3 regions of the Salinicoccus sp. CNSTN-B1 genome follow, and region 3 is predicted to be linked to each of the others. Evidence: riboswitches for the same ligand, from Rfam matches in the RefSeq annotation. Region 3 holds a riboswitch; each other region holds the start of a gene.

Region 1 (10,441 bases), 1.1 Mb from region 3:
ATTTATAATTAGTCTTCAAATCATAAATTTGAAAGTATATTAAAGTTAATAAATTTTATTAACCTCATATTGATTTAATTTAGCTATATTATCCTTTTTATTTTGACATAGGTTTTAGGTTAAGAGACTGTCAATAATTATGTATAAATGAAGGCATTCCTGTTCATGTAGTGTGCATTATCCGCTGAACATTTCAGCTAATTCTGCACGGGCCTGGTCAAAACCAATATGGCACCGTGTCGCAAATCGTTGGTTATATGCTTCAAATTGAGTGACCAGGAAAACAATCAAGGGCGTCCGCGTTCGTAAACTGCTCTTTGCGCTTACTGTACCGTTTGATCTGCTTATTGAATGACTCAATCAGGTTTGTGGCGTAGATGCTTCTCCTCATTGCTTCGGGGAAATCATAAAAAGTGAACAGATTCGGATTGGCTTTCAACGATTGCGTGATTTTGGCGTAAGATTTCTTTCACTTCTCGGTAAACGCGTCCAAAGCCTGCTAAGCGTCTGCTTTGTCAGTGGCACAATACAAGGACTTCAGGTCCTCACAGATTTCTTTGCGGTCCGATACACGAACCCTGTGAGAAATGTTGCGTGCAACGTGAATGAAATACGTCTGGTATTTCGCTTTTGAAAACACCGAATGAATAGAATACTGTCTTTGATGCCTGTGAGTCCATCAGAAATGAAGAGCAGGACGTCCGACACGCCCCGTGCATGAATGGCTTCAATCAATTCCTTCCAGACATGGGCAGATTCGGTCGGCGCGACGGTATAAGCCAGGACTTCTTTGGAATTATCTTCTCGAATGCCCACAGCGATATAGACAGCTTCTTTCGAAATCGTCCCTCTTTTACAGGCAGGAATGTCGCATTCAGATACACACATACCGCTCGGATAATGATCGCTGGCGGAATATCGCCACCTCTTCTGTGACCGCCTGAGTCATGTTTGAAATGGTCTGGGCGTATAGTGGTTCCCATACATCCGTTCAATCAGATGAGAGATCACAGATATCGTCACCCTTTTTTGAAACATGTGGATGACAAAGGATTCCAGTGTGTCATTGGAGCGCTTATAGGGCGCAACAGTCTGTTGCTTGAAGTCTCCGTTCCGGTCCCGGGGGATGGCGATCTCTAGGCCCCCGTATTCTATATGTAGGGTGCGGGAATAGGCGTCGTTTCTGGAGTTCCCGGGATTGAAACCCACGCGGTCATACCTTTCATAATCCAAGAACGCAGTCAGTTCGGTTTTAAGCAATGAGTTCACCGTCGTTTCCAGGTGCTGGGGAAGAATTCTGTGACATCTCCTTTTTTACTAGAGCTTGAATAATATCTGATGTAAAATGATTCATAGAGGTGTCCGCTTTTCTTAGATTCGGTCTAGTAACTTAATCTTACAAGAAAAGGACACCCTTTTTCTATTTATTCATTTACACAAACTATTTTACACTCTCTTTAAAAGGCCATGGGTATATTACAATATTAATTTGATCAGAAAATAATTATGCTCTCAATAATTTTAATCCTCTCCTATACCCACATAACTAAACTTTCCCCGACATTTCCAACACACATACCGCTTCTCATATCCCTTTAGCGGTTTCAAAATCATCTTCGTCGTCTCATCACATAAAAGCACTTCGGGATCATTGGCCAACGCCCGCGCGATACCGACACGCTGCTTCTGTCCGCCACTCAAATTTTTAGGATAGCTGTCCATCTTATCGCCTAAGCCCACAAGCGCCAGCAGCTCCTCAATACGCGATGGCACCTTCTTCTTATCGTAACTGCTCGCCTTCAACACAAATTCTATGTTCTGATAGACCGTTTTAGTTTCAATCAGATTGAATTGCTGGAATATCTTGCCGATCTTCTGACGTTTTATACGCAGGTCCCTCCCAGCCAACTTGCCTAAGTCTGTTCCATTAACATTGATGCTGCCGGTAGTCGGCTGCTCCAGCAAGTTGATCAGGCGCAGCAGGGTACTCTTCCCCGCCCCACTGAAACCGATCAGACCGAAGATCTCACCCCCACGAATGGAGAGGGTCGTCTTTTTCAAAGCTTCTATCCTTTCCCCTTTAACAAAATATTCTTTAGAGACATCGGTAATTTCAATAGCCACGCCACCACATCCTTTTTTTAATAAAAAAAGCCATCTGCTAAATGCAAATGGCTTAAAGATATCTATCTGCCAAGCATCAGCTTGTAGGATTTAGCACAGTGCCATAACAGCCTGTTGCTGAAGCTTCATAGGGCCCAATCCCTCCACTTCTCTAGATAAATGTATTTAATTGAATGAATTTCACTTTACTCTAGATAAATGAATTGTCAATATTTTAAAATAATCAATCTTCTAATAGAACAAAGTTTTAAATGTCGCCGATTGTAAAATTAAGCTAGACACATAAAAAGGTCACGCATGATACACTCAAAATGGTTTTCCGACCAAAGAAATCATAGGAGTGATCATGCATGACCCATACCCATATTACCACGGATGAACTGGTAATCATAGAAGCCCATTTCCATCACGACACACCGATTTCTCATATTGCGAAACGGATTGGACGTGCCCGTCAGACGGTTCATAATGTCATCGCATATCTCAGGGACGGGCACACTGCGTTGGACTATTACCAGCGCTATCAAGAAAACAAAAAGCGGTGTGGTAGAAAACGGATTGTCCTGCCAGCCGACCAACAGGCGTATATTGAAAAGCAGGTGGCTCAGGGCTGGACGCCGGATGTCATTGTGGGTCGGCAGGAAATGCGGATTGATTGTTCAATTCGTACGCTGTACCGGATGTTCAAGCGTGACATTTTTGATGCGGCCACATTGCCGATGCAAGGCAAGCGAAAACCAAATGGGCACCAGGAACGCCGGGGCCGACAGACCTTCAGGCGAAATATCTCTGAAAGAGCAGATGACTATCCCTCTTTCAATGAAGAATTCGGTCACCTAGAAGGCGATACCATCGTCGGTGTCCGTCACAAGAGTGCCGTCATCACGCTGGTCGAGCGCCTGTCAAAAGCCATTATCACCTTGAAACCCAAAGGCAGAACCGCACTGGATATTGAGGCTGCCATTAATACATGGTGCCAAGAGATGCCTAGAAACCTGTTCAAGTCGATCACCTTCGACTGTGGTAAAGAATTCTCCAACTGGCAGTCGATGAGTAATCGAAATGATCTATCCATCTACTTTGCCGATCCGGGCACACCATCACAGCGAGGGTTGAATGAACATTCAAATGGATTGCTCAGAAGGGATGGCCTGCCTAAAGATATGGATTTCAACACGGTCGACCAAGCTTTTACCTCATCGGTTGCCGCCAGAAGAAACCATATCCCAAGAAAATCATTGGACTACCGTACACCGTTGGAAGTCTTTTTGAGTTACATGGGTGACAAGGAACTGTCTAGCTTATTTTGACAAACGAAAATATTATAAATGCACCACTTTGTTTAATTTGGATTTCTAATTTTTATATTGTTAATTAGCCTCTTTCTAATATCAATCTCGTTTTTAGACCCTATGTATACACTCATTGCTTCAATAATGTTTAGTTCGTACCCTTCAATAACACCTAGATCTAATTGATCCTTGACAGAGGAGTAGCCTAAGTAACTAATCACATCATTCGTACTTCCTGGAAATATAAAAACGTTTACAATCTCACTTTCTTTATCCATTAAAGAGTGTCTATAAAAATATTGCTTTACTAAGTCCGACCATCCTGGCAATTTTCTCGGTGCATACTTTATTGTATAATATTTAGCATCGAGAATATAAAGTGTTTCATCTTCACGAAGCATTATATCAGGTATTTGAGAAGTTTCAGCGATATCCCCGGATACTTCCCAGTATGGCTTAGGCATTTTTGGAGTATCATCAGAGTCATTCTTAAATATACTTCTACAAATATCTTCCCATATCCACGGAAAATTGAATGTTATAATTTTAAAATTATTTCCAATACTATTTTTTCCGACTCCTAATAGAAATTCTTTTAACTTTAAAAGCAAAATAAGCCTACGCTCTTCATAACTTCTATTTATTTCCATGTCTAATAGATAAATTAATTGATTTATATCAATATTTAATTCTACATCATCTATATATGAATCAGTAACTCCTAAAAACCATCCGAAATTTTTGATACTTTTAGAAATAGCATATCGATGTAACAATTCTATCTGATGACTTATCTGTTTGTGATTTTTAGTTATTAAATCTAAGTAGATTGGCTGCCCATTCGATATAGTTGGGTAAGATTCTTTAATGGTCCTAGACCAATTAATATTATTACTCGAATTAATATTATTTTCTATTTCTCTAAATTGAATCAAACCATTTGCTTCGAAGTCCTCAATCAACCACATTGCAGCGGAAAGTATATTAGAATTGTCTCCTACACCTTCCCAAAATTCTGTTTTTAAATGTGGTAATAAATTCTCCTGATACTTATTAATAGTTCTCATTAAAATTTTAGCATGTTTTTTTAATATATCTGTATCATCCGCTAATGAATATCCCTTAGGGAAAATTATATAGATTATGTTTTTATTGATAAGCACTCCAGTACAATAAAAAATAAGCTTATCTTCTTTAAGGATACACAGTCCCTCTTCAAACCAACTCATATCTAATAAATCGTAATATTCATATTTTTCGTATTTTTCCAATTCTACAAAACAATGCAGATAATAATTTTCTTCTGAAAATATATAGTTATTCATTCTCATAATCTCTTTCGTTACTTAATTCTTCATGTTCTTCCTCTTCTAAAAATTCAAAATCAATTTTAAAAACGGGTTTTCCACAATTATAATCATTAATTAATTGAGACAAAGTGGTTATTTCATCTGCAAAGAAACTACTTTTTTGCATTTTAAATATGTCGTCCCATAAGTACATCAAAAGTTTATCTGATATCATTTCAGCTTTTTGGGGTTCACCTGGTTTTAAGAAGTAAGGGCCAATATGTCTATCTTCTCGTATACCTAAAGTTGCTAGCATATTATTTATTTTTGAAACAAATTGATGCCATCTAACAAACTGATTATTATATGGTACTAATTCATTTTTGTGAATTGCTTCATTTAAATTTATTGGCATATATTTAAATATCCATCTTCTCTTAAAAGCTGAATCCATTACGAATACACCTTGATCAGCACTATTCATGGTACCGATTAAATTTAAATTAGAAGGTAATTTAAATTCTTTGTCATCTTGGTTGAGGACATCTGAGTTTCTCAAGTATTTTAAAACTTCTAAATTTGATACCGAGTATATACTTTCACCAAATGAATCACGATCTAATAATTGAAACAAATCTCCAAAAACCGCTGGCGCATTAGCTCTGTTCATTTCTTCTATTATTAAATTAAACATCTCAGAAGAATTCTCTTTTTTTGCTTTTAATGCTCTTTCTAGTATTAGGGTAAAAGGGCCTGGAACAAATTGATAATTAATTAAAGGTTCTCCTTTTTGAAATTCTTCTCCATCTACTGTAAGAAGACTATAATTCGGATTACTTACCTTTTTGTATAAAGGTTCAGGCCTGAAACTCCCTACAAAATCATGATATGTATATTCTGGGTGAAAAGTTACTCTTGTACTGTTCTTATTAAAATAAATTTTGTTAGCTTCGTTGCTTTTCCCTGTTCCAGGGGCACCATATATAATCAAATTTTTTCCAGGTTCACTTGGAAATTCTTCGCTATCGAATACATCTTCTCTAGTACTATAATAATTTAAATGACTATTTAAATCTTCTGTAAGAACGGGCCTAAAAAAATAAATGAACTTATTTTCTTCATCGGTCTCCTCTCTAGTTATCTCCATTTGACTGACTCCTGGGACGACTATACTTCTTATAAGAGTTACAATAGGTTCTTGATCAGGTATATTTTGAGTGCGTATATAAAATCTTCCATTGGACGCCATATGTTTTTCCACATTAATATTTAACCTATTCTCATCACATTGCTTCAATTCATCTAACTTTTTCTTCCAATAATCTAAAGTAACTTCGCCACTATACTCTAGTCCATCAGGAGGAATAATATTTAGAATATATTCAAATTTCACTGTAAACATATATTTTTTTAAACCTTCAATATCAACTTTGTATGTATTGTCATCACTAAAATCATTAAAATAATTTTCGTATGTAGAATAGTTTGCACGAGTCTGCGTTAGAAAAATTGTTGCTCCTCCACTTGAAGTCTGCTTACCAACTTTTTTAAACTTCATAGGTGTTGTTGTATAGTAACTCGGGATAGATGGTCTTATACTTTCCATTATAAAAGCTCCTTTTAAATATTTGTAAACCTTCTTAAGTTAAGAAGGTTTACAAATCCAATATAAGTTGTTCTTCAATTTTTTGGGTTATGTCTTCTGATTTTAATATTTCTTTCAATATGTGCATTAGAACATCTACTACAATGGAGTTGCCACTTTGTCTATAGACTTGAGTATCTGATACTACTATCTTAAAATCATCAGAAAAACCCATTAGTCTCAAACATTCTCTTGGAGTTAATTTTCTTATTCTTCCTTTTGTTGTAACATAATTATCCACTCCAGCTCTGTGCATTTTGTGCATAGTAGATAATAAAGGTCTTGCAATATCTAAATCTATTTCCGGTCTTGAATAGAAATCTTTAGTGCCGCTTGCTAAAACGTAATTAACTAGTTTTTCTGATAAGAAATACTTTTCTGGAACATCTTCTCCCTCTACTTTTGCATAGTCGAATTTTTCAAAAATAAAATCACCATGCCAATTAAATTGTTGATTAGCTTTTTGACATAACATAATGTCACCATTTATTTGAGTATATTGCTTTTTGATATTTTTCTCTTTCGTTACAAAGTCTATTCCTTTTTTACCGAGATAATACTTTTCAGCCACATTGTCTAGTAGTAAATCCTGCATCTTAAGATTCAAAGGAATTGGGGAAGGCATTTTAAAATCAGCTTCATTATTTAAAAATCCAACAACAAACAAACGTTCCCTATTTTGAGGTATACCAAAATCTTTAGCATTTAGGACTTCATAATGCCATTTGTATCCTAGTTCTTCAAACACGTTTTTCATAATTGTCCAAGTATTTCCACCATCATGGTTTATAACACCTTTTACATTCTCATATATAAATACCCTCGGTTTTATTTCATCTACCAAACGTGCAAACTCGTAAAATAATGTCCCTCTCGTATCAGAAAATCCACCCCTTTTACCTACCATTGAAAAAGATTGGCATGGACTTCCCCCAACAAATAAATCGACTTCATTTTTATAATGTTTGCCTTCTATAAAACGGACATCCTGGTAAAAGTTTTCTTTATTGATGTTATAATTTGCAAAATAACTTTTTTCTACAAAATTAGTTTTCCTATTTTGATTATATAGTTTGTCAATAAATTTTTTCCTCTCATGTACAGTATTGCGATTGCTTATTAAAGTTTCAATTTCAGTTTCATCGAGGTCTAATTCTCTATCCCCATTATCACATGCAAAAACAATCTCATGAGGGATATTCATCCTATCTAGGGCGTGTTCAACGGCTCCTATACCACTAAAAACAGTAGCTAATCTAAGCATAACCCCCACCTTTCTTCCACAACTTATTATTTCTATTCTAACTTATAATGATAATATATTCTAGCTACTTAGCTTAGCATATGAATGATTCAATTAAAATAAAGGGGTTATTAATGGATCTTATTAAATTTACCTTTTAATTCAAATAAATTATAAAAGCAAACCGCATACAAGAAACACTGAACTTTTAACCTCACTTTACTCATTTTAATTTTAGCTCCTATCCTCATTAAATTTTTTCACATAACTAAACCTCCCCCGGCACTTCCAGCACACATACCGCTTCTCATACCCCTTCATATTTCTGCTGAATTGATACCTGCATTTCTTGCATTCATATAGATGACGGCGCCCTTTGAATTGATGGGTGCGTGTCTGAGATACGCCTAAACGGTTCAGTGTTTCTACAAATTCTGGATCGGAGTCTTTATATGGCTGGCCTTTAATAAATAACGCATAATGCACACACTCGTGGTAAAGGACATCCAAAATGACCTGTTCAGTATTGTGGGCAATGAAGTTGTGCGACATGATTATTTCCATATCGACCTTCTGGCGATTGCCCTGTATGTATTTGAGGCGAAACGCTCCAAGTTTCGATGTCATGCGCTTTGAGATTCGGATGGGAATATTAAGTTCTATGTTGAATTTACCCATTAAAAATTCATGTGCATAATATTTGAGTTCTTCTTGGGTCATACGTACAAGCCTTCCTTCAATCTTGATTGGAAATGATAAAAGGTCAGGATATCAAATATCCTGACCCTTTTCATTCTACAGCAATTCTTTTGCCAAGAGACGATAGACGTTTAATCTGGTTTCCTGGGAGTGTGGAATACTGACGATCATCGCCTCATCGAATCCATATCTTTCTTGTTCTTCCTTCAGCTGGTCTGCAACTTCTTTTGCCGAACCGACGATATGGAGTGGCCTGCGTTGCTCTATCTTCATTTTATCCATTTCCGTCAACGGATAGTCCTGTGCTTCCTCGGGTGTAAGGGGTGGCATTATCCTGCCTTGTGACAACATGAGTCCTGCAATATCTTGAGGGAGTGCCTGGAATTCCGCTTCTTCACGTGTTTCTGCAGTCGTCACCATATAGCATACATTGATTTCTGGCTGCTCCATGAAATCGGTCGGCTTAAAGTTCTGCTTATATGCATCCAATATTTCACGGCTCAATGCCCCATTGAAGAATTGGGCAAATGAATACCCAGCACCCATTTTAGCGGTCTCTACTGCACTGTTCCCACTCGAACCAAGCATCCATGCCTCAGGGAGGGTAACGTTTTGAGGAAATGCTGGTGTTGAGCCATAAAGTCTGCCTTCAGGTGTTTCATCGTTGATCAACTGAAGCGCTATTTCAACCTTTTCATAAAGGTTATCAAGTTCAGGACGTCTGCCCTGTGATAATGCATACATGGCGCTGCCGTCCCCACCTGGTGCGCGGCCTACGCCAAAATCAATCCTGCCAGGGGAGAATGCACTGAGTGTCTTGAATACTTCAGCCAGTTTCAGTGGTGAGTAGTGCATCATCATGATGCCGCCTGTCCCTATCCTGATGTTTTCGGTCTTGGCCGCGAGTCTGGCTGCAGTAATCTCAGGGGCTGAACTGACTACTGTGCCAAGCCCATGGTGTTCTGCCATCCACATGCGATGGTATCCGAGGGAATCGGCCAATACCGCCAGTTCCTCTGCTTTATGGAGGGCGTCCTTCCCGTTGTTGCCCTTAGTTACAGGCGCCTGATCCAATACACTTAATTTCATTGAATAACCCTTCTTTCTTTATATGGTGACCTAGTAATCGAGTAACCGGCTGAGCTCTTGTTCCCTTTTCAGTTTTTCTGGCGTAACATCATTTCCCACAGGGTCAATGACTGTAAGCCCTGAAAGATTATCGAGAACCTGTCCGCGGAATTGGCGCAGATAATTTTCGCGCAATTCCTTTTGCTCTTGCTGTTCGGTTGCCGTCAAACCTATCTGTTTCTTTTTCTGTGCCAGTTCATTGATCCGGTCGAGTCCCACTATCATATTTAACATCTTCTTTCATATTAGTTTTACTTTTTTATATATGCTCATATTGCACACTGCAACTTTTCTGCAGTTCTTTTTCAAGTACTTTGAAACGTTCGTTGTAATTCCCGGCACGGAGCTTTTCAGTCAGGTCGGCAACATTCTCGCGCTTCAACACACTTTTCCAGGATGCCTCGGCCTCACTCATCGTGTCCCTCAATATGCACTGCTCTGACGCCTCGATTGAGTCCATCATATTATCTAAGATGCCGCTCGATGTGTAGAGCGACTGACGGCCTTCAATCGCAGTATAGATATCATATATCCGAATGTCTTCCGGCAAGCGATTTAGTCTGAAGCCGCCTTTAGTGCCATGAACGGATCTGATCAGGTCTGCCTTCACCATTCTTCTCAACAACTTTTGAAAATAGCTGGGCGAGGCCCCGATATGTCTGCTGATTTCCTCACTGTGCAACACAGCGCCTTCTGGTAGCAGATTGAGGAGAATGACAGCATAGACGGATTGTTCAACACCTGTCTTTATTTTCACGGCAGCACCACTTCCTCCTCTTATATCGGACAATTGTTGTCCGGTTTGAAATGTACTTTAACAGATGGAGGGATTCTCTTCAACTATGACGACTTGAATGGCACACAATCCAACTGGTCATATTTAAGAGATTTTTAAGAATGTGACATATGAACGTATGGCACTTAATTGCCCCCAATAACAATAAGATGCCACTTTTTTCTTTATTAAATCCAAATTGTGGGTAAATATTTATATGTCCAATCAATACGGCATGATGATACA
Region 2 (10,441 bases), 1.1 Mb from region 3:
GGCACTGAGTATCGTGGATTTTCCGACACTCGGGAAACCAACGAGACCAACGTCCGCAAGTAGCTTCAGCTCAAGCACTACATCAAATTCCTGGCCCGGTTCCCCATTCTCGGCAAAGTCCGGCGCCTGGTTCCTTGACGTAGCGAAGCGGGAATTTCCGCGACCACCCCGTCCGCCTTTGGCGACGACGGCCCTTTGCCCGTGCTGGGTCAAATCAGCTAATGTTTCTCCGTCTTCTTTCTTTTTGACTACTGTACCTGGTGGCACCTTCAGTACCATAGGCTCACTGTTTTTACCGTGGGCATTCGCACTCATTCCGTTACCGCCGCGCTTCGCTTTGAAGTGGCGCTGATAGCGGAAATCCATCAATGTCCTGAGTCCTTCGTCGACCTCAAATATGATGTCCGCACCATCGCCGCCGTCGCCGCCTGAAGGTCCGCCCATCGGAATATATTTCTCACGTCTATACGCGACGAGGCCATTTCCGCCATCGCCGGCTTTTATGAATATACCAACCTGATCTATAAACATAGTCTCACCCCTATCCTTAAAATATTATATCATATCGTACACCGCTCATTTAATGAAAAAGGACACCAGCTCTGCTGATGTCCACTCGTTCATTATTTCGCTTCGGTATAAACAGAAACGCGCTTTTTATCGCGACCAATACGCTCGTATTTTACAACGCCGTCGATCTTAGCGAATAGAGTATCATCTCCGCCGCGTCCAACGTTCTCACCTGGGTGGATTTAGTTCCACGCTGGCGGAAAAGTATGGAGCCGCCTGTTACATGCTGGCCATCTTGTCTTTTGGCACCAAGGCGTTTGGATTGGGAGTCACGTCCGTTCCTCGTTGAACCTACACCTTTTTGGATGCGAAGAATTGCAGATTGAGTTTAAGCATTGCTTTCACCTCACTTGAATGATAATTTGATGTTTTCACCGTATTCTTCTTCTATTGTTTTAAGTGATATGATCATGCTTTCCAATAGAGTCTGGAGTTTTTCATCATCTGGGTCCGTCACTTCGAAATTGAAGTAGCCGGTTGCCTCCTCCATATCGATTGAGGGATTTGCATCCGTCATATTGAGTATGGCGTTTACGGAACCGAAGACGACTGCCGAAGCACCTGCGCAGACGATGTCGCTGCCATACTCACCGAACATGGCATGGCCTTCCATATTGAAGGAAGTGACCTGTCCATCATCATTTATATGGAATTCTACATTAATCATTAGAAGTCTATCTTATCAACTGTCAGTTTTGTATATGGCTGACGATGACCTTGTTTACGCTTGTAGTTCTTTCTGCGTTTGAATTTCACGACGTCGATTTTTTTACCGCGGCCGTGCTTTTCAACTTTTGCGGCTACAGTTGCGCCTTCTACAGTAGGGGCACCAACTTTAACTGAATCTCCACCTACAAAGAGTACTTTGTCAAAAGTGAATGTGTCGCCTGCTTCTGCGTCGATCTTTTCGACGTAGATAGTTTGACCCGCTTCAACTTTAATTTGTTTACCACCCGTTTCGATAATTGCAAACATACTTACACCTCCTAATATAAAATAAGACACGCCATCTGCAGGTGGATAGTAATCGCTTGAACCTGCAACTGAGCGGTTGATGTTTACATTATCACCAACCTCTGCATTATACCAGCAGCAGATGGTGCTGTCAATCCTGCTTGAGGAGTTCCTTCCTGACCCTAGCGACTTTGCGTGCCACGACAAAAACAATCAAAAAGAGCAGCGCATTGATGAGCATGCTCGGCACCGCCCTGAGGGCCGCATAATCAAACAATGGCATATTGATCATGCCGAGTACAGAAAAGATTGCATATATATAGGCATCGTAGAAGAAAATCAGCAGGAGTACGACAAATGCCATGGCGACGAAATCTCTATGGAAGACCCGGAAGGCGGTGTGCATAAATACAACGAACGCCACCATTCCGAAGGTATGTATGCCATAGAGGGACCCTATGTAGATGTCGAGCATTACTCCGAAGACCACCGCCAAAAATATTCCCATCCTTGACCCTACATAGATCGACAGCAGCAATATGAAGATAAGCAGGGTGCGGGGCACAAAATAGACCGTCACTCCACTGATAGACGCCGGACTGAATTCTGCAAAGGTAAAGTCGATATACATGAATAGGAATGCACAGAGGAAAATCATAAGTGTTCTCATATTATTCCTCCATTGACTCCGGATTTCTTTTGATGACATGGACAAGGTCGATATCATCCATATTACTGTTCAGCTGCACATAGGCATTTTGACTCAAACCATACTCGTCGTTTTCGACTTCAACTATTTTGCCAATGATCAGACCTTCCGGCAGGCTCCCCACCAGACCGCTCGTGAAGACTTCATCGCCGCGTTCAAGCCCGCTGCGGTTTTTAATGTTCTCGACCACAAGCAGGTTGCGTTCATCATCAAACCTGCGGATATTGCCATATGCTGTATCATCTTCATGGGTAACTTGAACTGAGAGGTTATTGCCTGCTGACGAGGTCGTCAGCATTTCGACATAGCTTGAGCCGCCGTTAGCCCTGACTACGGTCCCCACCAGGCCTTCGGTGGTCATCACCGCCATGCCTTCCTTTATGCCGTCCGATTCCCCTTTATCAATGGTGAAGTTATCCATCCACTGGTCAGGTGACCTTGAGATCACACGGGCGTCGACACTTTCGTAGGAGCGTCTGGAACTGACATCCAGAGTTTCCCTCAATTCCTCGTTCTCCGCTTCAAGACCTTCTAGATCTGCTTGCATCTGCGGCAGCATTTCAAGCTGTGCATGTAGTTTCTCGTTCTCTTCAACAGCATTGAAACTGGCGGAGATCTTATTGATGATGCCACCTATGAATCCGACCGGCGCGTCTATGACGACTTGCGAACCTGCTGTCAGATCGCCGGTGAACTGCTCCGCCTTAGTGACGGAATTCCGATCCGTCATCGAGAAACCTATTAGAAGTATTAATACAATAATGCCAAAAAGTATGATCAGCATACGATTACGGTTGAAAAGCCTGTTCACGATCGAGCGCCTCCATTGATTGTTGATATCTGATTAAAAGAATACCACAATAAAGCACTGCTGATAAAGGATATGTAAATAAAAAGGAGAGGCCCGAGGGGCCTCTCCATAACAGATAAGATAATAATATATATGATATCTAGAACAGTAAGTATACATGTTCTATCAAAGGCTTTGTAGATGACATAATCATCAACAGCCTGTTATGTCGTTTTCATTACAATTATTATGTTACATGTTTAATTGTATGCTTTCAAGGGGATAAAGGAGATTATTTAATGTAAAATGCCATCTTTCCATAAATTCTGAAGCTTTTTGAAGCGTTCGACCACTTCTTTCAGCTGGGTGTCTTCCACAGCAAGGGATATGCGGATGTAATATTTTCCGCGCGAGCCGAATGGAATTCCCGGAGTGACAAGGATGGAACATTCATGGAGCAGGTAGGCTTTAAACGTCTCTCCATCAAACCCCTCCGGCACACGGATCCAGCCGAATATCCCCCTTTAATCGGATTGATTGGAATACCCATATCCAATAATGCTTCTGTGACCAGATGGCTCCTTTTGGAGAAAGTATCCTCCTGGACGGGCAGAATATCCCGGCATGTCGGAGTGCTGCTGTAGATGCCTCCTGCACCACGCCCCACATGCCCGTTTGTGTATGGTCCTGATAAGTGTTGATTGCATTGATCATTTCCTTATTTCCTACAGCAAAACCCGAACGGAATCCAGACATGTTGAACCCTTTCGAGAGGGAATATATTTCAATCGCACAGTCAAGGCTGCCTTCACTCTGGAGTATGCTTGGGTGTTTCCCATCAAATGAAAACGGGGCGTAGGCAAAATCATGGAGGATGCAGGTGCCTGTCCCTTTAAATCGCTCTATCGTACGATCGAAAAATTCGCGGTCCGCAACTGCGCCAAGGGGGTTTGAGGGATAATTCAAGTATATCAGCCGCGCATTTGCCTGCTCCTGGTCATCCAATGCATTGTAATCCGGCAGATAGCCGTTTTCTGCAAGAAGCGGCAGATCATATACCACCCCTTTCGCCAATTCAACACCGGCTGTATAATCTGGGTAGCCTGGGTTCGGCAGATAGACGCCTTCCCCGGCTCGATAAACATCATCGGAAACTGCACCAGGGCACTCTTGGTGCCGTACAGCAGTGCGATATTATCCGCTTCCAACTCCACCCGTACTCACTCTTATAGAAATCGATGATCGCATCCTTGTATGACTGTTTCCCCCGAATTGCCCGTATCGCTGGTTTTCCGGCTGATAAAGGGCTTCTGCCGCTCGCTTGAGGATGGGTTCAGGGGTCTCGGCATCTGGGATGCCAACTGCGAGATTGATCAGCGGAAGGGGACCAGATGGTGCCTCCCCGGCCATAGCCGTCTTGAAATAACTGTCAGGAATGCTCGAGAGTAGTTTATTCATCTTCATTCTCCTTCTGGTTTATCGAATCCTTTGAACTGCTCGTCTATCGTCTGTTTGAAATGTTCCGACTTAACAGCTTCGATGAGGTCTTCTGCCATTTTGCTGTCTTTATCCGAAGCATTTACGACAATCTGATTCCTGTAATTCTCATTCATATCTTCAAGCTGGAGCGCATCGGCGAGATCCATTCCGCTTGCCAGCGCAAAGTTCCCCGGCACGAGCGATAATCCGATCTGATCGACACTTCTCGGCAGCTGCCCTGAATCCTGGTAGACGAATTCCAGATTTTTATTGTTCTTTAATATATCCTTCTCTTCTATCGCAAGTAGGTTTGCATCTTCTGCAACCTCAATCAGACCGGCATCCATAAGCGTCTGGAACCCCCTCGAGGAATTGACGGGATCTAGAGGCAACGCCACTTCACTGCCGTTTTCTATTTCATCCAATGAATCATATTCGCTGGAATAGAGTCCCATAGGCGCAGTCGGCACTTGTATGAGGTTATGGAAATCCGTCCCGTTCTCCTTATTGAAGTCAGCCATGAACGATTTGTTCTGATAAAGGTTCGCGTCCAGATCTCCATTATCTAAAGCATTGTTCGGTTGGATGTAGTCGGTGTACTCCACAAGCTCCACCGTGTAGCCTTGTTCTTCCAAGGCCGGCTTCAATGCAAAGTTCACCATGTCGCTGTAGGGACCGGTGGAAGCGCCGATCGTGATCACTTCCCCCTCCCCTTCGTAGAGCAGTGCGCTGCTTCCTATGATGACAGCAAGTGTTGACGCAAGGAATATCAGTATCCCACGCATATCAGTTCCTCTCCTCTCTTTGGCTCAAATAATCCCCGATTATCTGGATGAGTTGGACAATTATAATCAGAATGACGACAGTCGCGATCATCGTCACGGTGTCGTAGCGGTAGTACCCATATCGTATCGCAAGGTCTCCGATGCCGCCCCCGCCGACGACACCTGCTGTGGCGCTGAAGGCGACGATGGTGATGATCGTCAGCGTAATCGCCTGGGTGATTCCCCGCTTCGCTTCCGGAATCAACACATCCGTAATGATCAGCCAGAGTGATGCGCCCCCGGCAATGCTCGCTTCAATCACACCTTTATCCACTCCATTGAAGCTTGTCTCCACCAGTCTCGCAAACAGCGGAATGGCAGCTAAAGAGAGCGCCACACTGGCAAATACCGGCCCGTGGGAACTGTTTGTCAGCCAAGTCGCAATCGGCATGATCGCCACAATCAATATGATGAAAGGGAACGACCGGATCACGTTGGTCAACGCCCCCAAGAACTGGTTCAGCGGTTTTATTCTATAGAGCAGCGGATTGGCGGTCACATACAACAATATACCGAGCGGGAGCCCAAGCAACACCGCAAAGAATATGGATATCGAGACCATCAGGGTCGTTTCGAGCAGTGCCCGGTATAACAGCGGTGTAATTTCTATCAGTCTATCCATATATTTCAGCCCTCTCTATTCCTTTTGAGTCGTCGATGAATTGCTTCAATCTAGTGACCTCTTCCTGTCTGCCTTTGATGTGGAGCATCAGAAATCCAAGGGGCATATCCTGGATGTATTCGATTCTGCCGTTCAAAATGCTTATATCGCAGTCAAAATGACGGTAGAGTTGGTTTACATAGTTCGCTTCCGCATGTTCATTCAGGAATTTGATGGTGATCACTTCAGACTCGCTGTTCAGTTCGATGTGCGGGGGATAATGAAATCATATATATCCTGAACAAACCCCTTCGTCACTTCGTGTTCTGGATGGCTGAAGATCGCGTAGACGTCATCCATCTCCACAATCTCCCCTGCCGTCATCACGCCCACACGGTCAGCAACCTCTTTGATGACCTCCATCTCATGGGTAATCAATACAATGGTGATCCCCAGCTCCTTGTTGATCTTCTTAAGCAGTTTCAGAATCGTCTTTGTCGTATCAGGATCGAGCGCGCTCGTCGCTTCGTCACATAGAAGCACTTCAGGATCATTGGCCAGCGCCCGCGCAATACCAACACGCTGCTTCTGTCCGCCACTTAAATTTTTAGGATAGTTGTCCATCTTGTCGCCTAAGCCCACAAGCGCCAGCAGCTCCTCAATACGCGAGGGCACTTTCTTCTTATCGTAACTGCTCGCCTTCAACACAAATTCTATGTTCTGGTAGACAGTTTTAGTTTCAATCAGATTGAACTGCTGGAATATCATGCCGATCTTCTGACGTTTTATACGCAGGTCCCTTCCTACCAACTTCTCCAAATCCGTTCCATTAACATTGATGCTGCCGGTAGTCGGCTGCTCCAGCAAGTTGATCAGGCGGAGCAGAGTACTCTTCCCCGCCCCACTGAAGCCGATCAGACCGAAGATTTCTCCCTCACGAATGGAGAGGGTCGTCTTTTTCAGTGCTTCTATCCTTTTCCCTTTAACAAAATATTCCTTAGAGACATCGGTAATTTCAATAGCCACGCCACCACATCCTTTTTATATTAAAAACAAAAAGCCATCTGCTAAATGCAAATGGCTTAAAGATATCTATCTGCCAAGCATCAGCTTGTAGGATTTAGCACAGTACCATAACAGCCTGTTGCTGAAGCTTCATAGGGCCCAATCCCTCCACTTCTCTGGATAAATGTATTTAATTGAATGAATCTCACTTTACTCGAAACATATTGAATTGTCAATATATTGACGATTGTAAAATTAAGCTTGACACTTAAAAATAGTACGTATGACATACTCAAAATGGTTTTCCGAGACATCTCAGATTGCTAAACGACTTTGCCGCGCCTGGCAGACAGGTTTCATGGTTCAATATCTCATAAAAACCAAATGACTATCCACATTTAATAATGAATTCAACCATCTGAAGGGGGACACCATTGTCGGCGTCGGTCATGAGGGTAAGTATTTTAACATGATTGACTAAGCTTTTATCTCATCAATTGACACCAGGAGAAACCATATCCTCAGAGAAAAATTAGACTACCGTGCACCTTGAATTAGCACTCCGAAAATCAACTCATTAAGTAGTCAATGTGCTAATATACGCTCTCAGTCTTTCTAATTCTTCTTCCACCTCTTCTATATATAGTTTGCATTCTAAATTATGCTCTCTTTCATCTCGCACTTTTTTAACACCTGCATTAGCTATAAATCCTTCGTTTTGTAATTTTCTTTCTGATTTTCCTAGCAACCATTCCATGTGTTCTAAATCATGCTTTAGTTTTGTTATACTTGTTTCAGGATCCATATCATTTATAAATTTTTTAATAGCTTTATAAATATTAGACACCTCATCACTGTTTTTTGAATGAACAAAATTAAAGCTATGCTCGTCAAAACTATGATGCTCTTGGTTTTGAGCATTCCAATTAATTAAATCATTTTTAATTACTTGTAGATTTTCATTACCTCTAAATTTTTCACTTAGCCTCGAATAAATACTTTCTAATGAAGTTTGTAAAAGATTCCCTTTATTTACATTACTAAATTTAGCTGTTAATTCCAAACTGTTATCTACGCAATATTTAGTCGCTACAGTTTCAAACCAAATTCTACAATAAATAAGGGCTTGACGTATATCATACTTTTTCAATGCCTCTCTAATTTTAGAATCAAAACCAACATTATACTGAATTATAACCGAACCGTGATTTGAGTAATTTATTATATAACTTATATTGTCAACATTTTTTTTATCAATTGAGGAGCTGTACTCATTACAAAATCTCTCCCAAAATAATCTATCATGTGTTGTAATTATTAATTGAGTAGTTTTTAAGTAGTCATCATTAAACATCATTTTTATTATATTTGCACGATGGTCACTGTCTATAGCGTTTACAACGTCATCAAAAATTAAAAAAGGCACTTTGTTATTTTCTGCTACAGCTAGCATCAATGATAAGCCTAAAGTTCTTAGATGTCCTTCACTAAAACAAGAATGAGCATCTACTTCTACATCGTCTTGGGCATTTTTAACGTATATCTTATAATTATCATCTATTAGTTGAAATCTCACTCCAGTTATTTCTTCAAATGAACTATCTTCGCTGTTGATTTGTGTATAATACTTTAGAATTTTCCCTCAATATCTTCAATCCTTTCACGTTCTAATTCTAGTTTAAATTGATTTATATCGCGATAAAAATGTTGATATTCCACCATGATGTCTTTAAGAAACCTATTATGTTTCTCTTCTTTTTAAATTCTTGCTTTAAATGTTTTTCTTTATTTGTAAAATCTTCTAATGAACTTTCCAATCCTTTTAATTTATATTCAGCACTTTCTAATTGTGTTTTATAAGTATTTAGTTCAGTTATCTTACTATTTATTTCAGAAAGGCTCTTCTTTAATTCTTTGATTACTGTCTCTCCCTGTTTAACCTCTTCAATAACTCTTTTTAGCTCTGAGAAATAATTTGTAATAGATGTTGAGTTTTTCTTTAGATTATCTAGAAATATTTTTATGTAATTTATACGATTATAATAACCATCCTTTTCATTCAAATAATATAGTAAATTCTCCAATTCTTCTTGTTTAAGATTTTCGAAGGATTCTGAGTTGTTTTTATAACCGTTAACATAGCGTGCAATAATCTCGTAAGATTCGTTATTTAAATCTGCTTCTAATTTTTTTTTCTCTTTTTCGAGGTCAACTATATCTTTTAAATGTTCTAACTCTTTTTCTGCTTTTTGCAATGGATGAACATTAGTACTTTTTATAGGAGTCTCACATGCAGGACATTTTTCATTTTGTTGATCTTCAAAAATGCTTTTTAAGTTTTCGTAAAACGATATGTGATTTATTTTTAAAACTTCTTCGGTAAACTTTTTAGCCAGATTTTCATATCGCTTATACTTTGTTACTACTTTATTAATCTCCCGTTCAGCTGTTTCATAATCTTGATCTACAATTTTATTATGCTTTAACACATCTATTTCCTTTTCTTTACTCTCATAATTATTTTTTTGAGCTTCAATTAAATCATCTAATTCTGACGGATTAATACGATACTTCTTATAGATTAAATCTTTTATATTTTGTAACTCTTTTTCCTTATCTTCCTTTAATGTTAAGTTCGCAACATTTTCATGGCGAAGATTTTCTAAATTTGTTTTGCAATCATTTTTTAATAAAGGAGTAAGATCGAAACTTTTTGGCATAACAAATGAGGAAACCAAATTATCTAACTCCTCTAACCCCAACAAACTAGCTATTATATCCTGCTCCTTAACCCCTGTGTCTCTTGATCCTAATAATGCAAATTCTTGTAACCTGTTTTTTTCAACAAAGCATATTTGATAGTATTCTTTTTCCATTTCAGAAAGATTACTTGCTGAAAATTCTGAATCACGAAAGTTTATTCTGACATTTGGTTTCTTATTATTTCTTTTAATGTAATTATTAACTTTTATATTTCTTCTTTTTGCTTCTTTAACATTTGAAGTTAGTTTGTATTCAAAAGCTTCACAAAACGAAGTCTTTCCAGGATCCATTTGGTCCAAAAAAGATATTTTTTCGTCTGTCTAAAGGCATATAAATACCACTATCCTCCTCACTTAATGACCCAAATCCTCTAAAGTCACTAATTTGTATTGACTCAATGGAGGGATAACTAGCCTGTTCAAATGTTTTTTGACTTGTCGTGATTCTACTCAGTATTCTTTTTCCTATAATTATTTTTTTATTAAGCTCTGTTTCATTTAATTCAAAATCACTTAATTCTTCTTTTATTTTATTACTTAATTTCCCTTTTTCTTCTATATTTTTATAAACAGACCAAAGTATAAACATATATGAATCAGGCTTTTGGGTATGATATCTTTTTATGAATTCCTTGAAATAAACACGACTCATTTCTACACCTCTTAATTCTCTTATATTTTAATAAAGCATACACTAGAAGAGTTATATAGATTATATTTTTTGTCAAAATAAGCTAGACAGTTCTT
Region 3 (10,441 bases):
ATGAGATGCATTGGAGACTTTGAGCGGGTGACTGAGAGGATGACCATCCCCACCAACATCGCCCCAATGAATCCGGCACCCATCACTCCGATGAAGGGGAGTGCCGGCAGTGCGAGCGCGGCAACGATGATTGCGAGATTTGCCCCTGCATTGATGCCAAGTATGCTCGGCTCACTGAGGTCATTATGCGTCACAGACTGCAGTATCAGACCGGAGATGCTTATCATAAAACCAGCAACCAGAAGCCGCCAGTACTCTCGGCATGCGTATTTCATAGAGGATCTGATGGACCTGGTCGGTCATATCCAGATTGAAGATGACCTGCGCCACGGTCCCCAGGCTGTATGCATTGGTGCCATACATCATCGAGAGGAAGAAGGACAAAATAATACCCATCATAAAGATGGGTAGTGGGTACCATCTACGATCCATCCTGGACACCTTTTACCGTTTCGCAGAACAGTTCATAATCTGTCATGATCGGTTTTCCAGTTGCGGGATCGATGGCGATTGTACCATTTATATTGAAGACTTCGTTTAGGATATCATTCGTCAAGACATCACTTGGATGTCCACTTGTGATGATTTTCCCTTCATTCATTATTACTAGATGATCGGAGTACTTGATGGCATGATTGATGTCATGGAGCACCATGACGACCGTCTGCTTCGTCTCCTCATTCAACCTTTTGACGATGTTCAAGGTTTCCAGCTGGTGGTGGATGTCAAGATATGTCGTCGGCTCGTCAAGCAGCAGTACATCCGCTCCTTGGGCAAGCAACAGGCTGATCCATACACGCTGCGCTTGTCCTCCTGAAAGCTCGCTCATCATACGGCCTTCAAATTCAATGGCGCCTGTTTCCTTCAATGCCCAATCGATTATCTTATAGTCATCCGGCTTCAAACTCTGGAACCGCTTAAGATGTGGATAACGGCTGAAGCTGACAAGATCGCGTACTTTGACATCGTACTGCAATCTGTTCTTCTGGGATAGGATGCTGACCTTTTTGGCGATGTCCTTGGATTTCATCTGACGGATATCCATATCATTGATGTAGACCCCGCCTTCTTTTGCAGAAATGATTCTCGAAATCGTCTTCAGCATGGTCGATTTACCACATCCGTTCGGCCCTATTATGGTCGTAATCTTCCCTTCCATCAGTTCCATATCAATATCGTCCAGGATCGTCCGGTTATTAAGCTCGATTGTTATATCCTTCAGTTCTACACGCGTCATGTGAGACACCTGCCCATCATTTTTTCGTCAATTCTTCAACGATGACATCCAACTCGTGTTCGAGCGAATAGGGGTCGTTGTAATAGAATGTCGGAGAATCGAATTCGATTACCTGATCATTTTGAACAGCGTCGAGATTTTTCCACACTTCTGTTTCGCGGTATGCATTATCTGCACCGGAATCTCCCGTTCCGACAAATATATAATCCCCTGCATATTTCTCCACTTCTTCAGCCGATATCTTTTTCCACCCTGTCTCCACTACTTCTTCCTGAGTTGCTTCAGGGACTTCCATATCGAGCTCCTGATAGATGATTTCTGTACCGCGGCCCCAATTTGTACCGTAGACATAAATGTCTTTGGCAAACTGTTCCATGACTGTGGCGGTGGCGCCTTCAGGCACGGCTTCTTCAACTTTTTGTCGGGCTTCTTCCGTCTTGGAATCCCATTCTTCCAGCCATTTCTCCGCCTTGTCTTGATTACCTGTAATGTCTGCCAGTTCTTTATGGATATCCAGGTAGTTCCACTTCGCATAGTCGATTGGAATCGTTGGTGCCACAGATTTCAGTTTGTCGAGGTTCTGGTCTGAATTGAAGGCGATAATCAAATCAGGATTCAAGCTCATGACCTGCTCGACGTTTCCTTCCTCAATCAATTCTATGTCTTCAGTATAAGGTTTCAACACTTCACTTTCTGTAACGCGCTCATGCACGCCCACTACGTTCGCGTCCATCTGCATCAGATTGCCGAAATAGCTCGTCGCCAAAATGACGATGCGTTGGGGGTCTTCAGGTATTCGACCTCTTCGCCCGCATCGGTCGTATAGGAAACCATTTCTTTATCCTCTGTGCCGGATTCTGAAGTTTCTTCTTTCGCGTCAGATGTTTCTCCATTAGAGTCTGATTCCGAGGAGGTGCCGCCTCCGCATGCTGCCATCAACATTACAATGAAAACCATAAGTAATCCAAGCCTTTTCTTCATATATGTACCCGCCTATATCAAATTTTTAAGTGCTGTATATTGATAATCATTCTCAATGACTTTATAATAAATGACCAAGAAGCAAATTTCAATGACTAAGGGTGAAATATTATGAAAATTTCCGACACACTCATAATCGGAGGCGGGCCAGCTGGATTATATGCCAGTTTCTATGCAGGATTGCGTGGCATGAGCGTACAGCTCATCGATCATCACCCCGAACTCGGAGGAAAACTCAACATCTATCCCGAAAAGATGGTCTGGGATATCGGAGGCGTCGCGCCTGCGCCTGCCGACCAGATCCGCCAGCAGATGATTGATCAGGCAAAGACTTTCGATCCGGAAATCCATGTGTCTACGACATGTGAAGCAATCCATCAACACCAGGATTATTTCGAGGTGGCTACAGACAAAGGACCGCTATTCAGCCGCACGCTCATCGTCGCTTCCGGCCGGGGCATCTTCTCGCCCGTCAAACTTACAGTCGAAGGTGCGGAGTCTGGTGGATTCAGCAACCTCCATTATACAGTCAAGCGCCTTGATCGTTTCAAAGGACGTGACATCCTCATCTCTGGCGCCGGCAACACTGCCATTGACTGGGCAGAAGCGCTGTGCAATATCGCGTCATCCGTCACCTTGATCTACCGGAGCGAAGAGATGAAGGGGCACGAGGCGATGATCGCCTCCCTCCACCAAAAAGAAAATCTCCATATGTGTCCGCAGTGCCAGATCGACGCCCTCATCCCTGATGAGATAACAGAGGAAATTGCCGCTGCCCGCCTGTCCAACGGCCACATGATTGATGTCGACGATGTCCTGGTCAGCCATGGATATGAATCAAACTGCACATTCCTCGACGCGCTAAGGGGAAAAATTCCATTAAACGAGCACCAGATGATATTGACTGATGATATCGTCGATACACCTGTGCCGGGATTATTTGCATGTGGCGACCAGATCACCTACGACGATAAAGTACACCTCATTGCAGGGTGTTTTACAGAGGCGGCACAAGCCGCGAACCACGCCAAGAAATTCCTTCAATCCGATGCGCCGGCAGAAGGCATGGTCTCTTCCCATAACGATATATTCAAGGAAAAGAACAGACAGCTCATCAAAAACAGACGATGAAGGCCCGAGGCCCATCATATGGTTCCAGCCGCACACTATTGACACTCCAACTAAAAAAAGGTAGAGTGGATTAAAATTAAATCGAGAAATTTCTTATCCAGAGAGGTGGAGGGACTGGCCCTATGAAGCCTCGGCAACACCCAAGGGACTGTGCCAATTCCAGAAGCGTCATGCTTGAAAGATAAGAAGAGATATCATTGCCCTCTTCTTCCATATGTAGAGGGCTTTTTTATTTTCTCAGACCACCAACCATCTGGAGTGATAGATTATGACAAAAAACACCCGCGGTAATCCCCTCGCACTATTGCCCTGCTCGTTTTCGTACTGCTTTTCCTTGGAACCGGCATCGTGGCGCAGGACTTCTATGCCATGCCGATTACCGTCGCGGTGATCATCGCCATCATCGCCGCCATGCTGCTCAAGCCAAAAGAACGCCTGAACGATAAAATCGCTGTGCTCACCCGGGGTGCCGGACAGGAAAACATCATGCTGATGGTCATCATCTTCCTGCTTGCCGGCGCTTTTTCACAAGTTGCAGAGAATATGGGGGCCGTCGACTCGACCGTCAACTTCGGGCTGGCCTTTCTGCCAAGCAGCCTTCTGCTCGTCGGCCTGTTTGTGATTTCATGCTTCATCTCCATCTCGATGGGCACATCGACCGGTACGGTCGCCGCGCTGGTCCCCATCGCCGTCGGCATTGCAGGCCAAACCGACCTTGCTTTGGCGTTGACTGTGGCGACGGTCATAGGTGGCGCAATGTTTGGGGATAATTTGTCCATCATCTCTGACACGACCATCGTCTCCACCCAATCCCAGGAGGTGAAGATGGTGGACAAGTTCAAGACGAACTTTCTGATCGTCCTGCCCGGTGCCATAATTACGATGATCATACTATGGTTCATTTCGTCCGGCCAATCTGCAACTGCTGGAAGCGATGGGGGTTACAGCCTACTTAAGGTGTTACCGTATCTGCTTGTCCTCATCATCGCACTGATCGGCGTCAATGTACTGCTCGTGCTTTTGAGCGGCATCGTGTTTGCAGGAATTGTCGGTCTTGCCGACGGTTCCTATACAGTGACTTCGCTGATGGCCGCTGCCGGCGAGGGCATCGGTAACATGCAGGAGATTGCCGTCATTACGATACTGATCGGCGGCCTCATCGCACTGATCCAGCATTACGGCGGAATCGACTACCTGCTCCACTTCATTACGGACAGGATCCATACTAGGCGCGGGGCTGAGTTCGGCATTGCCACCCTGGTCAGCGTGACCGATTTGAGTACCGCCAACAATACAATTTCCATCATCATCACAGGCCCCCTCGCCCGTGACATTGCTGATGAGTACGGGGTCGACCGTAAGAAATCCGCCAGCATCCTCGATATTTTCGCCTCGGCATTCCAGGGCATCATCCCCTATGGTGCACAGATGCTTGCAGCGGCCGGGCTGGCCAGCATTTCACCCATTGCCCTTATACCGTTCGCCATCTATCCAGCAATGCTGCTTATCTCTGGACTTATCGCCATCGCCATCGGATTCCCAAAGAAGTTGAATTCCTGACGAAAATAAAGCAGCCCCTCCATGCGTCATCGACGTGCGGAGGGGCTGCTTTATTTTAGTGTTTTCCCATATTCAAGGCGACAAGGACCATCATTTTGACCCCGTCGCTGAAACTGTCTTCATCGATGCCGAACTTAGGGTGGTGGTGGGGATACTCCATATCCTTCTCGCGGCTGCCTGCACCAATGAAGGCATATGTCCCTGGAATCTTCTGTGAGAAAGCCGAGAAATCTTCTCCGCCCATAGCCATCGGATATTCAAAGATGGCTCCACCGAATTCCTCCACTGCAATCTCTCTGACCTGGTCTGTCATATCATGATTATTGATGACAGCAGAATAGCCGTAGTTGAAGGTGAAATTGAACGTCGCATTGTACATGCTGCATACACCTTCGATGGCTTTTTCCATCCGCTCTTTAACTAACTCCCGTGTATTTCCATCTATAGTACGGACACTGCCCTCAAGCATCGCAGTATCAGGGATTATATTTTTTGCGGTGCCTGCATTGAATTTCGTCGTAGAGATGACCACGGAATCCAAGGGGAAGTAATCCGCGAAACGATGCTCTGGAACTGGGCGACGATCTGACTGCCGATCACCACCGGATCGATTGCGTTTTCAGGCTGGGAGGCATGGCCGCCGCTCCCTTGGATCTTAAGCTCGAAAGTATCTGAATTGGATGTGACTGCACCGTTGGTGATGCCAATCTTGCCGGTTGGAATCGGTGTGAAAAGATGCTGGCCATAAATGAAATCGAGTTCATCGAAAAGCCCTGTCGCCACCATTTCGCGCGCCCCGCCCGGCGGCACTTCCTCAGCGTGCTGGAAAATCAGATAGATGGTGCCATGTAGCTGATCAACGTTTTTGCTCAACACTTTTGCTGCCCCGAGCAAAATGGCGGCGTGGCCATCATGGCCGCACGCATGCATCGTCCCTTCATTTTCAGACACAAAATCGATGTCTTCACGCTCTTCCTGGATCTCAAGCGCATCGATATCCGCCCGGAGGCCAATCTTTTTCCCGGGATGAGCACCCTTTATCACGCCGAGGACACTTGTGTCAGTCGGCCGTGATACTTCAATACCCCCATTTCAGAGAGTGCCTTTTCAATGTATCCACTCGTCCAAACCTTATGAAACGACACTTCCGGATGACGATGCATCTCCCTTCTCCATTCTTTGACTGCTCCCATAACTGCTTCTATCTGTTGATTGACATTCATTTCCATTTCTTCCTTGATATTTATTTTTCAGGCAAGTAGATTGGTCCATCAATACCCAGAGGGATGCCGATCAAATACCATACAATCAGCAGGATCGTCCAGGCAAAGAATAATACGATCGAATATGGCAGCAACGCTGACAGCAAAGTACCTAGTCCTGCGTCCTTGTCGTACTTTTGCGCAAAAGCCAACAGCAATGGTAAGTAAGGCAACATTGGAGTAATAGGATTCGTAAATGAATCCCCAATCCGGTAGAGCATTTGGGTGAAGGCCGGATCAAAGCCGAGCAGCATGAACATCGGAACGAAGACCGGAGCCAGTATTGCCCACTTTGCAGAGGCGCTGCCGATAAGCAGATTGATGAGGCCTGCCAGTAATATGAAACCGATGATGAGAGGGATGCCGGAGGCATTCGCCGCTTCCAGTAAGTTTGCGCCCTTTATCGCAATGATCGGCCCCAGGTTACTCCAGCTGAAATAAGCGAGCATCTGGGCGGCGAAGAAGACAAGCACGATGTAGCTTCCCATCGTCCCCATCGCCGAACCGAGCATGCTGCCGAAATCTTTGGTCGACCGGACGGTCCCCGCCTTCATTCCATAGACCAAGCCAGGCACAAAGAAGAAGATGGTCAGTATGAAAATGATCGAATCCATAAAAGGAGATTCCTGGATGATTGAGCCTGTCTCAGCATTACGGAAAATCCCATTTTCCGGCAACAGAAAAATCATGAATACAACGAAAGTCAGCAACGCAGAAATATTGGCCCACCGCAACGCTGTAATTTCTTTCTTTTCAAGGGGTTGATGATCAGCCGTCTCCATCCCTTCATATGTACCGAGGCGAGGCACCGTGATTTTCTTGGTTACGATATAGACGATGAACAGCAGGAAGAAAGTCGCAACTGCTGTAAAATAGTAGTTCATCAATATATTGCCTGTGTAATCCGGCGCAATCAGCTGGGCCGCAGGTTCTGTGAACGCAATCGCCAGCGCCTCCGTCATGCCTGGGATGAGGTTGGCGGCAAATGCCCCAGAGAGGCGGCATAAGCCATGACCAGCCCGACAAAGGGGTGATAGCCAAGCTTCATGACCACCATCGCCGCGATGGGTGGTAGGATGATCGGCGCTGCATCACCGGCGACATTGCCGAGTATGCCGACGAGGATAATGGCCGGGAGTATAAGCGCCTTCGGCGACACTTCGATCGCACGTTTCATTGCAGTCTCAAAGTAGCCTGATTTATCGGCGATGCCGATACCGATTATGACGACCAGCACCATGCCAAGTGGGGAAATTCACTGAAGTTCGTGATTGCTCCAGTGAATATGCGGACGATCCCCTCTCCATTCAGCAGGTTCACCGCTTGGATCGTTTCACCATCCGCTGGGTTTTCAGCTTCCCAATTCATCATGCCCCCAACGAATGATGCACCGAGGATGATGAACATGAGTATGATAAAGAGCACAATCGGGTCGGGCAACCTGTTTCCGACCCGCTCGACGATATCGAGAAAGCGGCTGAACAGGCCTTTCTTCTGATTATCTTCCATAAAACACCGCCCCTTCAGTTAGAATTTTTGACAATAGTTTCATTATTCCAAATATCAAAGGAAATCACAACGGTTATTTTAATATTCTAAAAATAGATGGTTGAGAAGATAACACCTCGAATATTCGAAGCCCTTTGGTAACCATCAGAATTATTCGATAAAAATTCAGTCTCAATGTTTGGACACCCCATTGTTGAGGTAAACATGTATAGAAACGTGTCGATTGTAAGGTCGGCACCAAATAACATAGGAGTGTGTTAATTTTATGACCGAGTACTCGAGGAAGATATTCTAAAGATGGCTGAGGAACAAAATGTGAGGTACATCAGGCTTCAATTCACAGATATTTTGGGTCACATCAAAAACGTGGAGATCCCTTCCCGCCAACTGGATAAGGCATTGGACGGAGAAATGATGTTTGACGGTTCTTCCATTGAAGGTTTTGTGCGCCTGGAGGAGTCCGACATGTATCTTAAGCCCGACCTGAATACTTGGGTCATCTTCCCTGGTCACAAGATGATACTAAGATCGGCAGACTGATCTGCGATGTCTACTGCATTGATGGACAGCCGTTCGAAGGAGATCCCCGTTCGAATTTGAAGCGTGTAGTCAATGAAATGCAAGAGATGGGCTATGACAGGTTCAATCTTGGTGCAGAACCGGAATTCTTCCTGTTCAAGTTGGATAAAGGCGGCCAACCTACAACCGAGCCAAGCGACGAAGGTGGCTATTTTGACTTGGCCGCGATGGATGACGGTGAGGAATGCCGTCGGGAAATATCACGTACACTTGAAGAGATGGGCTTTGATATCGAAATGTTCCACCATGAGAATGCCCAGGCCAGCAGGAGATCAGTTTCGAATACTCAGATGCAGTCACTACATCCGATAATATACAGACATTCAAGCTTGTCGCTAAAACTGTTGCCAGACGTTACAATCTGCATGCCACATTCATGCCGAAACCAATCGATAACCAGTCAGGCAGTGGTATGCACTACAATGTTTCATTGTTCAAGGATGGCAAAAATGCCTTCTATGATGAGAATGACGAATTCGGTCTCAGTAAAGAGATGCGCCACTTCATGGCGGGCTTGCTCAATCATGCTAGAGGCTATACTGCCGTGTGCAACCCGCTTGTAAATTCCTATAAGCGCATCCAATCAGGCTTTGAAGCACCGCGTTATATCGCATGGAGCGGACGCAACCGTTCACCACTCCTCCGCATACCTTCCACCCGCGGGGCTGCGACACGGGCGGAAGTACGTTCCCTGGATCCTTCCGCCAACCCGTATCTCGCGACAGCCGTCGTCTTGAATGCCGGGCTTGACGGCATCAAAAACGAAACCGAACTCGACACGCCCGTAGATGCAAATATCTATGAAATGACGAAGCAACAGCGGGAAGTCGAAAATGTAGAAGACTTGCCGACGACACTCTACACCGCACTTAAAGCGCTTAAAGAGGATACCGTCATCCAAGAAGCACTCGGTAATCACATATATAAGCAGTTCCATGACAACAAATCACTCGAATGGAAAATATACAGCGCACAAGTCACCGACTGGGAACTCAATGAGTATCTGAAGCATTACTAAAAAAGTGGAAACCGCCTATAAACAGGCAGTTTTTACTTGCATATATATATCTTAGTGCTAAATATCTTACTGATAAGATGATTCATGCTATAATGGAATCAAGGAAGAATTTTCATTTAAAGGAGGATCGTTTATCATGAAGCATTCTACATTTATCGAACTTATCCACATTTCGGAAATGCTGAGCGATAAGGCCGTTGTCCATTATTTGAAGACGTTCAACCGTAACATCAGCGTGTCGCAGATCATCGTACTCAACCGTCTAGGTGAAGAAGGCGCCCAGATGCCCTCTCAACTCGCCCGCGTGCTCGGTTATACTACAGGTGCCATGACAGGCATCGCCAACAAGCTGGTACAGTCAGGATATGTGAGACGCTGTACCCAGGAAGGCGACAGGCGTGTCAGCAAACTCGTTATAACAGACGCCGGCAGAATCTTGTTGGAAGAGGCACATACGCATGGGCTGAAGATGCGGGAGACTCTCTACTCTGTACTCACTGATGACGAACTCAACCAGTATCTCAGCATACAGAAGAAACTGCTTCATCATCTGATGGACGACGACTGTTGAAACTATCATTTAAAAGGAGCTTGATTATGAGACTGAAAGGTAAAGTAGGCATCATTACCGGAAGTGCATCCGGCATCGGACGCGGAATCGCACTTGCTATGGCAAAAGAAGGCGCCCGCATCGCCATCGTGGACATCAATGAAGAAAAAGGACAGCAGACACTCGAGGAAATCAACCAATACACTGAAGGCATGTTGATCATCAAAGACATTTCAAAAGAAGAAAATGTCAAATCTATCGTCGACAGTGTTGCAGATAAATTTGGCGGCATCGACATCCTCGTCAATAATGCGCATGCATCCAAACAAGCCATGCTGATGGATACGACACTCGATATGTTCGATCTGTCATTCAATACGGGATTCTACCCGACTTTCCACTTCATGAAGGCGTGTCATCCGTACTTGAAGAAAAGTGAAGGCAAAGTCATCAACTTCTCGTCTGGTGCCGGTATAAACGGGCAGCCGACACAGACTGCATACGCGGCAGCTAAAGAAGCCATCCGTGGCATGACTCGGGTTGCAGCCAACGAGTGGGGACCTGACAACATCAATATCAACATCATTTCACCGATTGCCAAAACTGAAGGTGTT

Evidence for each region. A riboswitch is a leader RNA that binds a small molecule or an ion and turns the genes downstream of it on or off. The one in region 3 is predicted to bind S-adenosylmethionine.
Region 1: another riboswitch for S-adenosylmethionine. It lies ahead of ACYF68_RS09235 (ATP-binding cassette domain-containing protein); the one in region 3 lies ahead of ACYF68_RS02890 (Na+/H+ antiporter NhaC family protein).
Region 2: another riboswitch for S-adenosylmethionine. It lies ahead of ACYF68_RS09205 (methionine ABC transporter ATP-binding protein); the one in region 3 lies ahead of ACYF68_RS02890 (Na+/H+ antiporter NhaC family protein).

What each region holds. Positions count from the first base shown of each region.
Region 1 is NZ_JBTWMN010000004.1:1,557,107-1,567,547, forward strand. It holds partial or broken gene ACYF68_RS09230 (IS256 family transposase) at 263-1,269, opposite strand; gene ACYF68_RS09235 (ATP-binding cassette domain-containing protein) at 1,522-2,124, opposite strand; SAM riboswitch class I at 2,184-2,286, opposite strand; gene ACYF68_RS09240 (IS30 family transposase) at 2,475-3,434, shown strand; gene ACYF68_RS09245 (LlaJI family restriction endonuclease) at 3,467-4,741, opposite strand; gene ACYF68_RS09250 (AAA family ATPase) at 4,734-6,311, opposite strand; gene ACYF68_RS09255 (DNA cytosine methyltransferase) at 6,361-7,614, opposite strand; gene ACYF68_RS09260 (SprT-like domain-containing protein) at 7,828-8,313, opposite strand; gene ACYF68_RS09265 (LLM class flavin-dependent oxidoreductase) at 8,389-9,381, opposite strand; gene ACYF68_RS09270 (DUF896 domain-containing protein) at 9,412-9,645, opposite strand; gene ACYF68_RS09275 (RrF2 family transcriptional regulator) at 9,680-10,177, opposite strand.
Region 2 is NZ_JBTWMN010000004.1:1,544,725-1,555,165, forward strand. It holds gene cgtA (Obg family GTPase CgtA) at 1-531, opposite strand, end outside; partial or broken gene rpmA (50S ribosomal protein L27) at 624-906, opposite strand; gene ACYF68_RS09170 (ribosomal-processing cysteine protease Prp) at 917-1,237, opposite strand; gene rplU (50S ribosomal protein L21) at 1,237-1,545, opposite strand; ribosomal protein L21 leader region at 1,560-1,633, opposite strand; gene mreD (rod shape-determining protein MreD) at 1,676-2,194, opposite strand; gene mreC (rod shape-determining protein MreC) at 2,196-3,044, opposite strand; partial or broken gene ACYF68_RS09190 (aminotransferase class I/II-fold pyridoxal phosphate-dependent enzyme) at 3,320-4,487, opposite strand; gene ACYF68_RS09195 (MetQ/NlpA family ABC transporter substrate-binding protein) at 4,484-5,287, opposite strand; gene ACYF68_RS09200 (methionine ABC transporter permease) at 5,289-5,948, opposite strand; partial or broken gene ACYF68_RS09205 (methionine ABC transporter ATP-binding protein) at 5,941-6,953, opposite strand; SAM riboswitch class I at 7,017-7,119, opposite strand; gene ACYF68_RS09210 (hypothetical protein) at 7,510-8,508, opposite strand; gene ACYF68_RS09215 (hypothetical protein) at 8,621-9,994, opposite strand; gene ACYF68_RS09220 (hypothetical protein) at 9,957-10,346, opposite strand.
Region 3 is NZ_JBTWMN010000004.1:479,894-490,334, reverse strand. It holds gene ACYF68_RS02920 (FecCD family ABC transporter permease) at 1-227, opposite strand, end outside; gene ACYF68_RS02915 (hypothetical protein) at 184-432, opposite strand; gene ACYF68_RS02910 (ABC transporter ATP-binding protein) at 422-1,237, opposite strand; gene ACYF68_RS02905 (ABC transporter substrate-binding protein) at 1,254-2,003, opposite strand; gene ACYF68_RS02900 (hypothetical protein) at 1,976-2,218, opposite strand; gene ACYF68_RS02895 (NAD(P)/FAD-dependent oxidoreductase) at 2,330-3,349, shown strand; SAM riboswitch class I at 3,440-3,537, shown strand; gene ACYF68_RS02890 (Na+/H+ antiporter NhaC family protein) at 3,698-4,909, shown strand; gene ACYF68_RS02885 (M20/M25/M40 family metallo-hydrolase) at 4,965-5,318, opposite strand; gene ACYF68_RS02880 (amidohydrolase) at 5,393-5,953, opposite strand; gene ACYF68_RS02875 (hypothetical protein) at 5,950-6,132, opposite strand; partial or broken gene ACYF68_RS02870 (AbgT family transporter) at 6,153-7,680, opposite strand; partial or broken gene glnA (type I glutamate--ammonia ligase) at 7,978-9,277, shown strand; gene ACYF68_RS02860 (MarR family winged helix-turn-helix transcriptional regulator) at 9,414-9,848, shown strand; gene ACYF68_RS02855 (SDR family NAD(P)-dependent oxidoreductase) at 9,875-10,441, shown strand, end outside.